3 regions of the Escherichia albertii genome follow, and region 2 is predicted to be linked to each of the others. Evidence: predicted binding sites of a transcription regulator. Region 2 holds the regulator's gene; each other region holds the start of a gene.
The links. Region 2 encodes LexA, which represses DNA repair genes until DNA is damaged. Its sites were predicted from a motif close to TNCTGTATGTACATACAGNA; they were not measured.
Positions count from the first base shown of each region.

Region 1 (4,606 bases), 1.2 Mb from region 2:
ATCCTGTTACGATGCGGCAATAAACAACTCTCGCAATTGATGCAGTTGATCGCGAATTTGCGCAGCCTCCTCGAATTCCAGATTTTGTGCGTGTTTCATCATCTGAGCTTCCAGCTCATGGATTTTCTGCTGCAACGCTTTTGGCGACATATCCATTGGCACATTATCCGGCTCAACAATCGCACGTGATTTACCTCTCCCCTTCGCTTTGGTTTTGGCAATGCTCTGCCCCAATGCCAGGATATCGACCACTTTCTTGTTCAGACCTTGTGGTGTTATGCCGTGCTCTTCGTTGTAGCGTTGCTGTTTCTCACGACGACGTTCGGTTTCACTGATCGCTTTCGCCATCGACGGGGTGATCTTATCGCCATAGAGAATAGCTTTACCGTTGACGTTACGCGCCGCACGACCGATAGTCTGAATCAGCGAACGCTCAGAGCGCAGGAAGCCCTCTTTATCCGCATCGAGGATCGCCACCAGCGAAACCTCAGGCATATCCAGACCTTCGCGCAGTAAGTTGATCCCCACCAGTACATCAAACTCGCCCAGACGCAAATCGCGGATGATTTCCATACGCTCGACGGTATCGATGTCCGAGTGAAGATAACGCACGCGTTCGCCGTGTTCTTCCAGATATTCTGTCAGATCTTCTGCCATCCGTTTGGTTAACGTCGTGACCAGGACGCGTTCATTAATCGCCGCACGCTGGCGAATCTCCGAAAGCAGATCATCGACCTGCGTCGCTACCGGACGCACTTCGATAATCGGGTCGAGCAGGCCTGTTGGGCGCACCACCTGATCTACCACATCACCACCGGATTTCTCCAGCTCGTAATTGCCGGGCGTCGCAGAAACATAGATAGTTTGCGGGGCCAGCGCTTCGAACTCTTCAAACTTCAGCGGACGGTTATCCAGCGCTGACGGCAGGCGAAAACCATACTCCACCAGGGTTTCTTTACGTGCCCGGTCGCCGCGATACATACCGCCAATCTGCGGAATGGTGACGTGGGATTCATCGACCACCAGCAGCCCATCGGCAGGCAGATAATCAAACAGGGTCGGCGGCGGTTCGCCAGGTCCACGGCCGGAGAGGAAGCGTGAGTAGTTTTCAATGCCCGAGCAATAACCCAACTCGTTCATCATCTCCAGATCAAACTGGGTACGTTGAGTCAGACGCTGTTCTTCCAGCAGCTTGTTATTCGCCAACAGCACTTTACGTCGGTCAGCCAGTTCTTCTTTGATCTCTTCCATCGCCTGCACAATACGTTCACGCGGAGTGACATAGTGTGTTTTTGGGTAGATGGTATATCGCGCGATAGTTGAGATAACCTGCCCGGTTAACGGATCGAAAAGCGACAGTCGCTCCACCTCTTCATCAAACAATTCCACACGTAGCGCAACATCGTCAGATTCCGCCGGGAAAATATCAATCACCTCGCCACGTACACGGAAAGTCCCGCGCTGAAAAGCCTGGTCGTTGCGGGTATATTGCAACTCCGCCAGGCGGCGCAGGATCGCTCGCTGATCGATAATCATGCCGACCGTCAGATGCAGCATCATCTTCAGATATGAATCGGGATCGCCCAGACCATAGATGGCAGAAACAGACGCGACCACTACCACGTCCCGCCGCTCCAGCAAGGCTTTGGTTGCTGAAAGCCGCATCTGTTCAATATGTTCGTTTACCGAAGCATCTTTCTCAATGAAAGTGTCAGAACTCGGTACGTAGGCTTCTGGCTGATAGTAGTCATAATAGGAGACGAAATATTCCACCGCGTTTTCGGGGAAAAACTCTTTCATCTCGCCGTACAACTGGGCCGCCAGCGTTTTATTCGGCGCCAACACCATGGTTGGACGTTGCAGATCAGCGATAACGTTAGCGATGGTGAAGGTTTTACCAGAGCCAGTTACGCCGAGCAGTGTCTGGTGCGCCAGGCCATCTTCCAGCCCCTCTTCGAGACGTCGGATCGCCTCTGGCTGATCGCCAGAAGGTTTGAAAGCGGAATTCAGTTTGAACGGTTTACTCATGAGTCGCTACCTGAGGCTGTGGGCGGACAGGTATGTAATTTTACTCGCCGTACTTAATAATGCCAACAAATTATACTGGATAAAAAAACAGTTACACGCCACAATATTTCTGTTACACCGTGAACTAAGGTGTCGAATGTGGGTAAAATTTGCTCCGTGACAAGATAAAACTCCAGGTTTGCAGGTTTATCCCCAAAACGGCGGTTTTTTTAACATTTGTCAAGATGACTGATGACAGATTTATGGCAAAAGCAGTCTCTTTTCTGACAGCCATTGCTTTTATCTAACTAATTAAAAAATAACAAATATTTCCCCAAGCCTTCTTTCGCGCCAATTTGCGTGCAAGCCGCGTATTCTCTCGCTTGCCTCGCGTTTTCTAACTCTAATACACATGGTTATCCACAGGAATAGTGGATAACTGCCTGCAGCCCGTATCCTCCGCCGCCTGGGCAATTCCCACACTAACCACATGATGCGAAGGTAAAATTTTTTTCGTGATTTTTTTAGAATTTAATTGGTTAAATTACAGGCAATCGAAGGCACGTTCTTGCTCGCAATTCAACCAAATTTATTGCTACAACAATGATGTGAGATTGATGTACTTTCCGGTTAGTGCATTTTCTGGATTTTCCTTAAGCCAGGGGATTTCTCCCAGCAACGGGGCGGGAATCATCTCTTCGAGCGTGGCCATATATTCACCGTGACGTTTACCTGGCGGCGTCACATCGTTTGCCACCCACCCTGCCAGAGTGAGTCCGGCATGTTGTATAGCCTGTGCAGTCAGCATCGCATGGTTAATACAGCCGAGTTTTACCCCTACCACCAGTATCACTGGCAATTGTTCCTGCATAACCCAATCGGCAAAAGTAAAGGCATCAGAAAGCGGTGTGAACCAACCTCCGGCCCCCTCGACCAGCACCCAATCAACCTGTTTTTCCAGCGTGCGCAATCCCGCACTCATAACCGCCGGGTCAATAGGTCTCCCCTCTTCCGCACTGATAATATGCGGCGAGGTAGGTTCTGCGAAGGTGTAAGGATTTATCATGGCATAATCCAGTTGTCGGCTGCTGTTGCGCTGTAACGCCAATGCGTCACTGTTGCGTAAACCTTCGACAGTCATTTCGCTGCCAGAAGCCACTGGTTTATATCCCGCAGCCCGGTAACCAACGGCCCGCGCAGCCTGTAATAGTGCGCAACTGGCGACAGTTTTCCCCACTTCGGTATCCGTTCCTGTGACAAAATAACGTTTATTCACGAACAATCACTCCTATAAAAAGATAATACGTCAGAGGATATCGCCTCTGTTGTTGCGGCCAAGCTAGTTGCAGTTGCTGTAGCTGGGAACGGGTTAATATTCGCGGGTCGCGCCCTTCGTGAAGATGCGTTGCGCCAATACCTTTCAGTGAACGCATGGCGCTGAGTGCGTCATCAAACCACAGCGTGATGGGTTGAAGACGATGCTGATGACGAAAACCTTTCAACGTCCATTCAATGTCAGCTTGCGATAAAAAGCGGTTTGCATGGGTTCGCTCATCTACCGCCTGCCATGCCTGATGTAACTCGGGTAACGAGCCTTGCACCAGAGTAGTAAACGCCACTACGCCTCCGGGGCGTATCACCCGATAAAGCTCGCCTAATGCCGTGGATAATTCAGCGCACCACTGCACGGCGAGATTGCTCCACGCGAGATCGAAAGTCGCAGAAGACAACGGTAAGGATTCGATATCCCCTGCAAGATAGTAATCTGCGGCATCTTGCTGACGTGCCTGCGCAAGCATCGGCGAAGAAATATCTAATGCCGTCACCTGTCCACTGCGTTCGCGCCAGTAACGACTCATCCAGCCCGGCCCACAGCCTGCGTCCAGCACACGGGCGTATTTACGCTGCGGGAGCATTGCCAGTAAGGCATCAGCGCTACGGCGCTGTAACTCTGCGTGTTGCTCATACTGTGAGGCTGCCCGACCAAATGCCGCCGCAATCGCTTGTTTATTAACGGTTGCCATGTAACGCCTCCAGCAAGCGGTCAATATCCTGCGTTTCATGAGCCGCAGTTAAGGTCAGACGCAACCGCGCGGTGCCAGCCGGTACGGTTGGTGGGCGAATTGCCGTGACCCAACAACCTTGCTGACGCAGCTTTTCTGCCAGTCGTAATGCATGACTGTTATCACCGACGATTAATGGTTGAATGGCACTGTGAGAATCCGCGAGAGTAAATGGCGAACCCTGCACTCCGGCACGAAAACGCGTAATCAGATCAGCCAGCTTTTCGCGCCGAGCCTCCCCCTCTTCGCTACGAATCACCGCCAGCGACGCACGTAATGCCTGCGCCTGAGCGGGCGGCATACTGGTGCTGTAGATAAGATGGCGAGCAAACTGCAGCAGATAATCCGCGACCATATCGGAGCAAAGCACTGCCGCCCCGCTGACGCCAAATCCTTTGCCAAAAGTGACCACCAACAGTTCCGGCTTCACCTTATTCTGCCAGCAGCTCCCGCGTCCTTGCTCTCCAATAACGCCCGTACCATGGGCATCGTCGACCATCAACCAACCATTACACTGTTGCGTTACCTGCTGGATT
Region 1 is NZ_CP117568.1:4,545,800-4,550,405, reverse strand. It holds gene uvrB (excinuclease ABC subunit UvrB) at 7-2,028, opposite strand; gene bioD (dethiobiotin synthase) at 2,603-3,283, opposite strand; gene bioC (malonyl-ACP O-methyltransferase BioC) at 3,276-4,031, opposite strand; gene bioF (8-amino-7-oxononanoate synthase) at 4,018-4,606, opposite strand, start outside.
Region 1: a site for LexA is predicted at 2,102-2,121, ahead of uvrB (excinuclease ABC subunit UvrB). Genes of this name have one in related genera too.

Region 2 (4,606 bases):
GAGAACTATGGTAAAGTAAGGACATTCTTAACCCTACTGTCGAGGTGTCCAATGGAAAAGACCACAACGCAGGAGTTATTAGCACAGGCTGAAAAACTCTGTACGCAGCGTAATGTGCGCCTGACTCCACAACGTCTCGAAGTGTTGCGTCTGATGAGTCTGCAGGAAGGGGCTATCAGCGCCTACGATCTCCTTGATTTACTGCGTGAAGCCGAACCGCAAGCCAAGCCGCCAACAGTTTATCGCGCGCTCGATTTTCTGCTTGAGCAGGGTTTTGTGCATAAAGTTGAGTCCACTAACAGCTACGTGCTCTGTCATCTGTTCGATCAGCCAACCCATACTTCCGCAATGTTTATTTGCGATCGTTGCGGCGCGGTAAAAGAAGAGTGTGCGGAAGGTGTTGAAGACATCATGCATACTCTGGCGGCAAAAATGGGGTTTGCCCTGCGGCATAATGTGATTGAAGCTCATGGACTCTGTGCGGCATGTGTGGAAGTGGAAGCGTGTCGTCATCCTGAACAGTGCCATCATGACCACTCTATTCCGATGAAAAAAAAATCACGCTAAGCGATGTACGTCCTTGTACACGTCAGGCAGGAGGGATTAATTACCAGCGGTAATCATTGCGTTTTTCCCAGCGATCAACCTCTTTTTCTGCCTGCTCTTTCTGATAACCGTAACGCTCCTGGATTTTCCCCACTAGCTGATCACGTTTACCTTCAATGACCGTCATATCATCGTCGGTCAGCTTGCCCCATTGCTCTTTCACTTTACCTTTGAACTGTTTCCAGTTACCACCGACTTCGTCTTTGTTCATATTCAAGTCCTCATCGTTAGGTGGTGAATAAGAGTACGTTCACTTTTCTGCTAAACGTGGGACTAAGTGTAGTCAGGCATCTGGCTCCGGGTTATTTATTCGGAATTTTTAACCATTATGTTGCGGAAAACCAGGTGCCGTTGCGCCAGTGACGCCGCCAGATAACCGCCAGAGAAAGCCCACGCAACGCCAGAAAGACAGTTAATGCCAACCATAACCCATGATTGCCCAGCCATGGCAATGTGAGTAGCGTGAACGCAAAACCGGCTGCTGCCACCGCCATACTATTACGCATTTCGGCGGCGCGCGTTGCGCCAATGAACATGCCGTCCAGCAGATAACACCAGACGCCCACCAGCGGCAAAATCACCAGCCAGATAAGGTAGCGATCGGCCAGTTGTTGGATCTGAGTTAACGAAGTCAATAACGCGATAATGTGTTCACCAGACAGCCAATAAACCACGGAAAACAGCAACGCTACGATCCCCGCCTGACGACACGCTGCCCGCCAGACATCCAATAGCTGACTGCCGTCACGCGCGCCGTATGCCTGACCAGAATGCGCTTCAACAGCATAAGCGAAACCATCCAGCGCGTAAGCGGTAAAAGTGAGCAGCGTCATCAGGACAGCGTTGACGGCGATAATATCGCTCCCCTGTCGCGCGCCAAGCACCGTGATTGCACCAAAACAGAGTTGCAGCAACAACGAGCGCAACATAATGTCACGGTTAAGCGCCAGCAAACGGCGAAAGTTTCCTCGCCAGGCGTTTTTCAGCATTTCGACGGAGATCCCCCGTAAATGAAGGATTTTACGCACCATGAGCAAACCGATCAGCAACGTCGCGTATTCAGCAAGAACCGTCGCTAACGCAGCTCCCTGGACATTCATATGCAGCCCCATCACCAGCCAGACATCCAGAGCAATGTTAAGAATGTTGCCAACGACTAACAGGACAACGGGCGCACGGGCATATTGCACGCCAAGCAGCCAGCCGAGTAACACCAGATTTGCCAGCGACGCCGGCGCGCTTAGCCAGCGAATTTCAAGGAAACGACGCGCCTGTTCCAGCACCGCTTCACTGCCGCCGACAATATGCAGCGCCAGATCGATAATTGGTGTGCGCAGTAGAATAATTAATGCCCCAGCCCCTAATGCCAGCAATAGCGGCTGCATCAGCGCACGCGCTAATGCCAGGGGGTTTTTGGCGCCATACGCCTGCGCAGTAAGTCCGGTAGTGCTCATGCGCAAAAACAGCAACAGCATAAAGAGAAAGCTGGTCGCCGTTGCGCCAACCGCCACGCCGCCCAGGTACACCGGGCTATCAAGATGACCAATAACTGCCGTATCAACCAGCCCTAACAAAGGAACGGTGATATTGGAGAAAATCATGGGTAAGGCGAGATGCCAGAGTGCTTTATCAGATGAAGTGAGGAATGCCATGCCGACAAGCCTGATGAACGGAGTTGAAAAACAAACCGCGACGCCAGACGCATCGCGGTATCAGAGAGATATGATTACAGCCAGTCGCCGTTGCGAATAACTCCAACAGCCAGCCCTTCAATGGTGAAGCTCTGCTGACGCAGATCGACAACAATGGGTTTAAACTCACTGTTTTCAGGCAACAACTCGACTTTATTACCCTGTTTTTTCAAACGCTTAACGGTAACTTCGTCATCGATGCGTGCAACAACGACCTGCCCATTACGCACATCCTGGGTTTTATGCACCGCCAGCAAATCGCCATCCATAATGCCGATATCTTTCATCGACATCCCACTCACGCGTAGCAGGAAATCAGCATTTGGCTTAAACAGGGATGGATCGACCTGATAATGACCTTCAATATGCTGCTGCGCCAGAAGCGGCTCACCGGCTGCCACACGACCGACCAGCGGCAACCCTTCTTCCTCTTCCTGCAACAGACGAATCCCGCGCGATGCGCCGGAAACAATTTCAATAACACCTTTGCGCGCCAGCGCCTTCAGATGTTCTTCAGCCGCGTTTGGGGAACGGAACCCCAAACGCTGCGCGATTTCCGCACGCGTCGGCGGCATACCTGTCTGGCTGATGTGATCACGAATGAGATCAAACACCTCTTGCTGCCTGGCCGTTAACGCTTTCATTCCGCCCCCTGGGTGTATATACAGTTATGCTGTGAGTATATACAGCAAAAGGTGATTTTGGAACCATAAACTGCACAATAAACCAGAGATTTATCGAATTCTGGAAGGGTTATCCAAAATGTGACCATAACAGAATGACCCAGGTTGCCACTGCGACGATAATTGCGATCAGCACTGCGGCGGACCCCATATCTTTCGCCCGTCCAGAAAGTTCATGGTATTCGGAACCAATACGGTCAACCACCGCTTCGATGGCGCTATTAAGGATTTCTACAATCATCACCAGCATGACGGAGCTAATAAGCAGCACGCGGGTAATCGCGTCCACGTCCAGCCAGCAGGCGATGATCACCGCCAACAATACCGCAACGCCCTCCTGACGGAAGGCCGCTTCGTTAATCCATGCTGCGCGCAAGCCTTTCCAGGAATAGCCAGCGGCTTTGATAATTCGGGTGAGTCCAGTGGTATTATTGGCCATCAAAAGAACCTTTTTACATTATGAGCGTCAATACAGTGTACCGTTAAATCCGATGATTCGGGTTAGCGTAACGCCGCGCGAAACATGGGCAGATACCACAGAATTTCCCATGACTTTCTGCTATCCTTGCCGCGCATTTGCATTATTAACCAGAGGCTTTACATCGTTTATGTCCGGCTGGCCACGAATTTACTACAAATTACTGAATTTACCATTAAGCATCCTGGTAAAAAGCAAGTCTATTCCGGCGGATCCTGCCCCGGAACTTGGACTGGATACCTCTCGTCCAATTATGTACGTTTTACCGTACAACTCAAAAGCGGATTTGCTGACGTTGCGCGCCCAGTGTCTGGCGCACGACCTGCCTGACCCATTAGAGCCGCTGGAAATAGACGGTACGCTGCTGCCGCGCTACGTGTTTATTCACGGCGGGCCGCGTGTTTTCACTTATTACACGCCGAAAGAAGAGTCCATTAAGCTGTTCCACGATTATCTCGATCTGCACCGCAGCAATCCGAATCTGGACGTGCAAATGGTGCCGGTATCGGTGATGTTTGGTCGCGCGCCGGGGCGCGAAAAAGGTGAAGTAAATCCGCCGTTGCGTATGCTCAACGGCGTGCAGAAGTTTTTCGCCGTACTGTGGCTGGGGCGTGACAGCTTTGTGCGCTTCTCGCCATCGGTTTCACTGCGCCGCATGGCTGATGAGCACGGTACGGATAAAACCATCGCTCAAAAACTGGCGCGCGTGGCGCGTATGCACTTTGCCCGCCAGCGTCTGGCTGCCGTGGGCCCGCGCTTACCCGCCCGTCAGGATCTGTTTAATAAACTGCTCTCCTCTCGCGCGATTGCTAAAGCGGTAGAAGATGAAGCGCGTAGCAAAAAAATCTCTCATGAAAAAGCGCAGCAGAACGCGATTGCGCTGATGGAAGAGATTGCAGCGAACTTCTCTTACGAGATGATCCGTCTGACCGACCGTATTCTGGGCTTCACCTGGAACCGGCTTTATCAGGGCATCAACGTCCACAACGCCGAACGCGTTCGCCAGTTGGCCCACGACGGTCATGAGCTGGTGTATGTGCCATGTCACCGTAGCCATATGGACTATCTGCTGCTTTCTTATGTGTTGTATCACCAGGGGCTGGTGCCGCCGCATATCGCTGCCGGGATCAACCTGAACTTCTGGCCTG
Region 2 is NZ_CP117568.1:3,334,510-3,339,115, reverse strand. It holds gene zur (zinc uptake transcriptional repressor Zur) at 52-567, shown strand; gene PS053_RS16225 (CsbD family protein) at 608-817, opposite strand; gene dinF (MATE family efflux transporter DinF) at 933-2,258, opposite strand; gene lexA (transcriptional repressor LexA) at 2,333-2,941, opposite strand; gene dgkA (diacylglycerol kinase) at 3,051-3,419, opposite strand; gene plsB (glycerol-3-phosphate 1-O-acyltransferase PlsB) at 3,589-4,606, shown strand, end outside.

Region 3 (4,606 bases), on a different replicon from region 2:
AATGGCGTTATCAGGGATACGCGCCATAACATCGATGCAGTTACCGAGGACAAAACGGGACATAACAGCACTCCTTCTCTTACAGAGGGCACCGGGAGGGCGCCCCTGTGGCGTCCGTTCCCCGCTGCCTGTGGGCTGTTCACCGCGTCCGGTAACGGGTCAGGCCGACCGTGGAATACCGCAGCCGTCGTCTTTCTGACGGCGAGGATATGCCTATAAGGACATCTGTTGTAGAGTCAACGATGATGATGAAATTAATGTATCAATATGAAATAGAACGATTTTTATGAGAGAAAGGCTCATGTCAGAGACTTCATCCGCGAAACAGAGAACCAATAAAAATCTCCTGCATAGCTCAAGTACGCAATGACACAAGCCTTAATGCTTTTAATTAAACGCTGTTGCAACTGGATTGAGGCGGAGCGCAGCAAAGCGAGCACCGAACACTCCAGGTGCAACAGTGGAATAATTCTTTTATCTATCATGAGATTGATTTCTGCACACAACTTGCACAGTCAGAGTAAAAGGTTACGGACAGCGAGCCTATAAACGGTTATTAACGTGCTGTTGTTAGCAACGAACCCTGACGAAAGACGCACGCCATAGACTCCATCCGCGAAACAGATATCCACATAAACATGGCAGCCTCTTGCATATCTCGAGTAAACCATGGCGCAGGTCCAAACCTTTTAAATCATCATCGTGCAGTCGTCATGCAAGGAAAGAAATCAATTTCATAAACTCATTAATAATCAGTAGACTAGGCAGGAAATCTGAATTCATCTCTCAGGTGCAACATTGCCCAGCACATACGTGCATTTTTTGCTGCTATCGCAACAAGCGCTCGTCCATATCCTCGCCTTTCTTTTAACTGCAGGGCCCATCGACTGACCGGATCATCATTTTTAGCTGCTCCCAACAATACAGATCTCGCCCCCAAAACAAGAAGTGTTCTGAGATAGCTGTCGCCGGCTTTAGTTATTCTCCCTAACCGTGCTTTCCCCCCGGAACTTTGTTGTCTTGGTGTTAGCCCCAGCCAGGCACTAAACTGACGTCCGTTCTTGAAATCATGACCATTACCTATGCTGGCAACGATTGCTGTTGCAGTCATCGGGCCTATCCCCCTGAATTGCATTAGTAGTTGTGCTGCTGAGTTATCTCTGGCAAGTTGCTGAATGAGTTTTTCACTGTTTTTAATCTTTTCTTCTATGTGATAAAGCTCATTAAGAAGATCACCAATAACCTGATTACAGTAACCGGGCAAATCCTCAAGGACCTGAGCCACCCCGGATAAAAACGCTTTAAACGCCTGCGGGAGAACAATACCTAACTCACTGAGCAATCCCCGGATGCGATTAATCAATGCTGTTCTCTCACTGACATATCCCTGATGAGCTCTGTGTACAAATAACTGCCCTTGCTGCTCAACTGATTTTATGGGAACAAACCGCATATTAGGACGGGTAACAGCTTCACAAATGGCAGCGGCATCTGCAGCATCATTTTTCCCATGACGGCCACCCATACGGTATGGAGAAACCAGTTGCGGCGCCATAATTCGAACTGTATGCCCCATTTTCTGGAACTCTCTTGCCCAGAAATGTGCACCTGTACATGCTTCAATTCCAATCAGACATGCTGGAAGTGTTGCAATCAATTCAAGCAATTTAGCCCGACGCACAAGAGGCTTAACTAAAACAGCTTTTCCTGCAGCATTAACGCCATGCACAGCGAACACATTTTTAGCTAAATCAATACCGACAGTAACAACAGTCATAGAGGATCCCTTAACAATGGCTTTGTACGCTTATCATCGTGTTGACGCAGTCTTCCAAAGTAACTCCCCAGCGTAAAGACCGAATAAGATGTCCCTTTCATTCGCGAAAGCGGCTTGAAGGGCGTTCATCAGAAAAGGGCGACGGGCTGGCGTACACTGTCACCGACGCCAGCCGGGAGCGGTAAAAGCGCCCGTCCCGTGCCCGCCGGACGCGGGACACTGACCACAGGCAGCGTTTATGCCGCGCCGCGTCAGCCGGCGCAGTAAAAAGAGGAGCCCGGCGACATCCTTTACCGGAAAAGAAACGGGCGGTTGCCCGCCCGTCTCCGTCATACTTCATCCGCCATAATGCGCCACCTTGTCGACTATCCACGCAGGTCCGGTGACTTCCGGCAGCTCATCGTCATCTGTCGGGGAAGACCATTCCAGTTCCCCCCACAGCACATCAACAAGCTCTCCGCGCTCATACAACTGCCAGCCACAGAAATTGCAGCCCTGTTCGGCGTACCAGTGCTCCAGCGTGCAGCCGAAACGGCGGCTTAATTCTGCAACAACGTCGCTTTCCGGCTGACACCACGGCGTGTCGAAATCCACCTGAATGAAGTTGTCTCCCTGACTGCTGATATTCACCTCATACCCCACAGGCCACTTCACGCCATACTGTTCCGTATACCAGTGATACGCAGAAGGAACACCGTTCAGAACACCACCGTTAAAGCCATTCACTTCAACATCCAGGCGGGTGGGCAGAACCGTCAGCAGGTCAAACGGCATGGTTTTTTCCGGCAGTACATTGTCACACAGACGGTTCCACCACACCGATACATCCTCGTTACTCCAGAAGCCACACCAGTCACCTCTTTTGGCGGTGAAATGCACGGTGATGGTTTCTCTGACCTCATCCGGTAATCCTTCCCAGCGACGCTGGCCAGTACCGCTCTGCAGCCAGAGTTCATGCAGCATCAGGCAGTTTTGCTCATCCAGCAGTACACCGTCCTGCAGGTATGTCAGCCAGCGGGTAAACGCGATATTCTCCGGCGATACAACGCCACGCCCGGCAGCCGTCAGTCCGGGGCATGGTTCAAACCGCACATCTTCAGTGGTCTGCAGAAGTCCGGCACTTCCGGCCAGAAACAGCTGAATACCTTCATTTGTGGCGCGGCGATAAAACGGTGTGACTGCACCGCTGGCCAGTCGTTTAATCTCAGCAATCTTTGCCGGTTCACCAGAAAAATGCATACGATTTGAGCACCAGTTTGGCATGGGAATTCTCCTCTCACATGCGGCCTCCATCAGGCCGTGCCGCACCTGTAACCGGGCGACCGCATACGAATGCAGGTGCGGCCCCGAAGCCGCAGCGCGTGGAGGAGGAACGACGAAACGTGACCGGGTGAGGAGGCCGGCGACAGCGACACACTTGCATCGGATGCAGCACGGTTAACGTGCCGGCACGGCCTGGGTAACCAGGTATTTTGTCCACAGAACCGTGCGCAAAATGCTGTGGATAAGCTGGACACAGCAGTCCACAGCAGGCATACAGCCACACACTCAGAGAATTGAGCGTTTTTTAGTCACAATAATGACATTTGACTGTGTGCGGATTCAGTTATTAGAATACTGTATATAAATACAGAAAAAGAAAAGGGAGATGAGAACATGATCCGCATTGAAATTCTTTTCGACCGCCAGAGCACAAAAAACCTCAAATCAGGCACACTTCAGGCGCTACAGAATGAAATCGAACAACGTCTGAAACCACACTACCCGGAAATCTGGCTGCGTATAGACCAGAGCAGCGCCCCGTCTGTATCTGTCACAGGAGCCCGCAACGACAAGGATAAAGAACGTATCCTGTCTCTGCTGGAAGAAATCTGGCAGGACGACACCTGGCTGCCTGCAGCATGAGTACCGTTTATCACCGTCCGGCTTCCCCTTCAGGCGATGACAGTTAAGTGCGACCGTTGTTTGCCGATCGTTGCCAGGCCGGTTTTCCTTCTCCTGCCACTGATTATGCTGAGCAGGAACTGGATCTGAACAGCTATTGCATCAGCAGACCTGCAGCCACCTTCTTTCTGCGCGCCAGCGGTGAATCGATGAACCAGGCTGGTGTGCAGAATGGTGATCTGCTAGTAGTGGACAGGGCCGAAAAACCACAACATGGGGACATCGTTATCGTTGAGATCGACGGGGTGTTCGCCGTCAAACGACTGCTGTTGCGCCCACGCCCGGCACTGGAGCCGGTTTCAGACAGCCCGGAGTTCCGCACACTGTATCCGGAAAACATCTGTATTTTTGGTGTTGTCACTCATGTGATACACAGGACGCGGGAGTTACGCTGATGTTTGCACTGGCTGATATCAACAGTTTCTACGCCTCATGTGAAAAAGTTTTCCGCCCGGACCTTCGCAACGAACCGGTCATCGTACTCAGCAATAACGATGGCTGTGTGATCGCGCGCAGCCCGGAGGCAAAAGCTCTTGGCATCAGAATGGGGCAGCCCTGGTTTCAGGTCAGACAAATGCACCTGGAGAAGAAAATACATGTATTTTCCAGCAATTATGCACTGTACCACAGCATGAGCCAACGGGTTATGGCTGTTCTGGAGTCGCTTTCTCCCGTAGTTGAGCCCTACTCAATTGATAAAATGTTCATTGATTTGCGGGGGGTGAACCGTTGCATCTCTCCGGAGGTTTTTGGTCATCAGCTCAGGGAACAGGTAAAGAGCTGGACAGGACTCACCATGGGGGTGGGCATTGCGCCTACAAAAACGCTGGCCAAAAGTGCACAGTGGGCAACAAAGCAATGGCCACAGTTTTCCGGTGTGGTTGC
Region 3 is NZ_CP117569.1:42,926-47,531, reverse strand. It holds partial or broken gene PS053_RS22905 (hypothetical protein) at 1-63, opposite strand, end outside; partial or broken gene PS053_RS22900 (hypothetical protein) at 140-214, opposite strand; gene PS053_RS22895 (IS110-like element ISShdy1 family transposase) at 761-1,777, opposite strand; gene PS053_RS22890 (hypothetical protein) at 1,875-2,117, opposite strand; gene PS053_RS22885 (DUF1281 domain-containing protein) at 2,114-3,040, opposite strand; gene PS053_RS22880 (DinI-like family protein) at 3,434-3,682, shown strand; gene umuD (translesion error-prone DNA polymerase V autoproteolytic subunit) at 3,730-4,116, shown strand; partial or broken gene umuC (translesion error-prone DNA polymerase V subunit UmuC) at 4,116-4,606, shown strand, end outside.
Region 3: a site for LexA is predicted at 3,393-3,412, ahead of PS053_RS22880 (DinI-like family protein). Genes of this name have one in related genera too.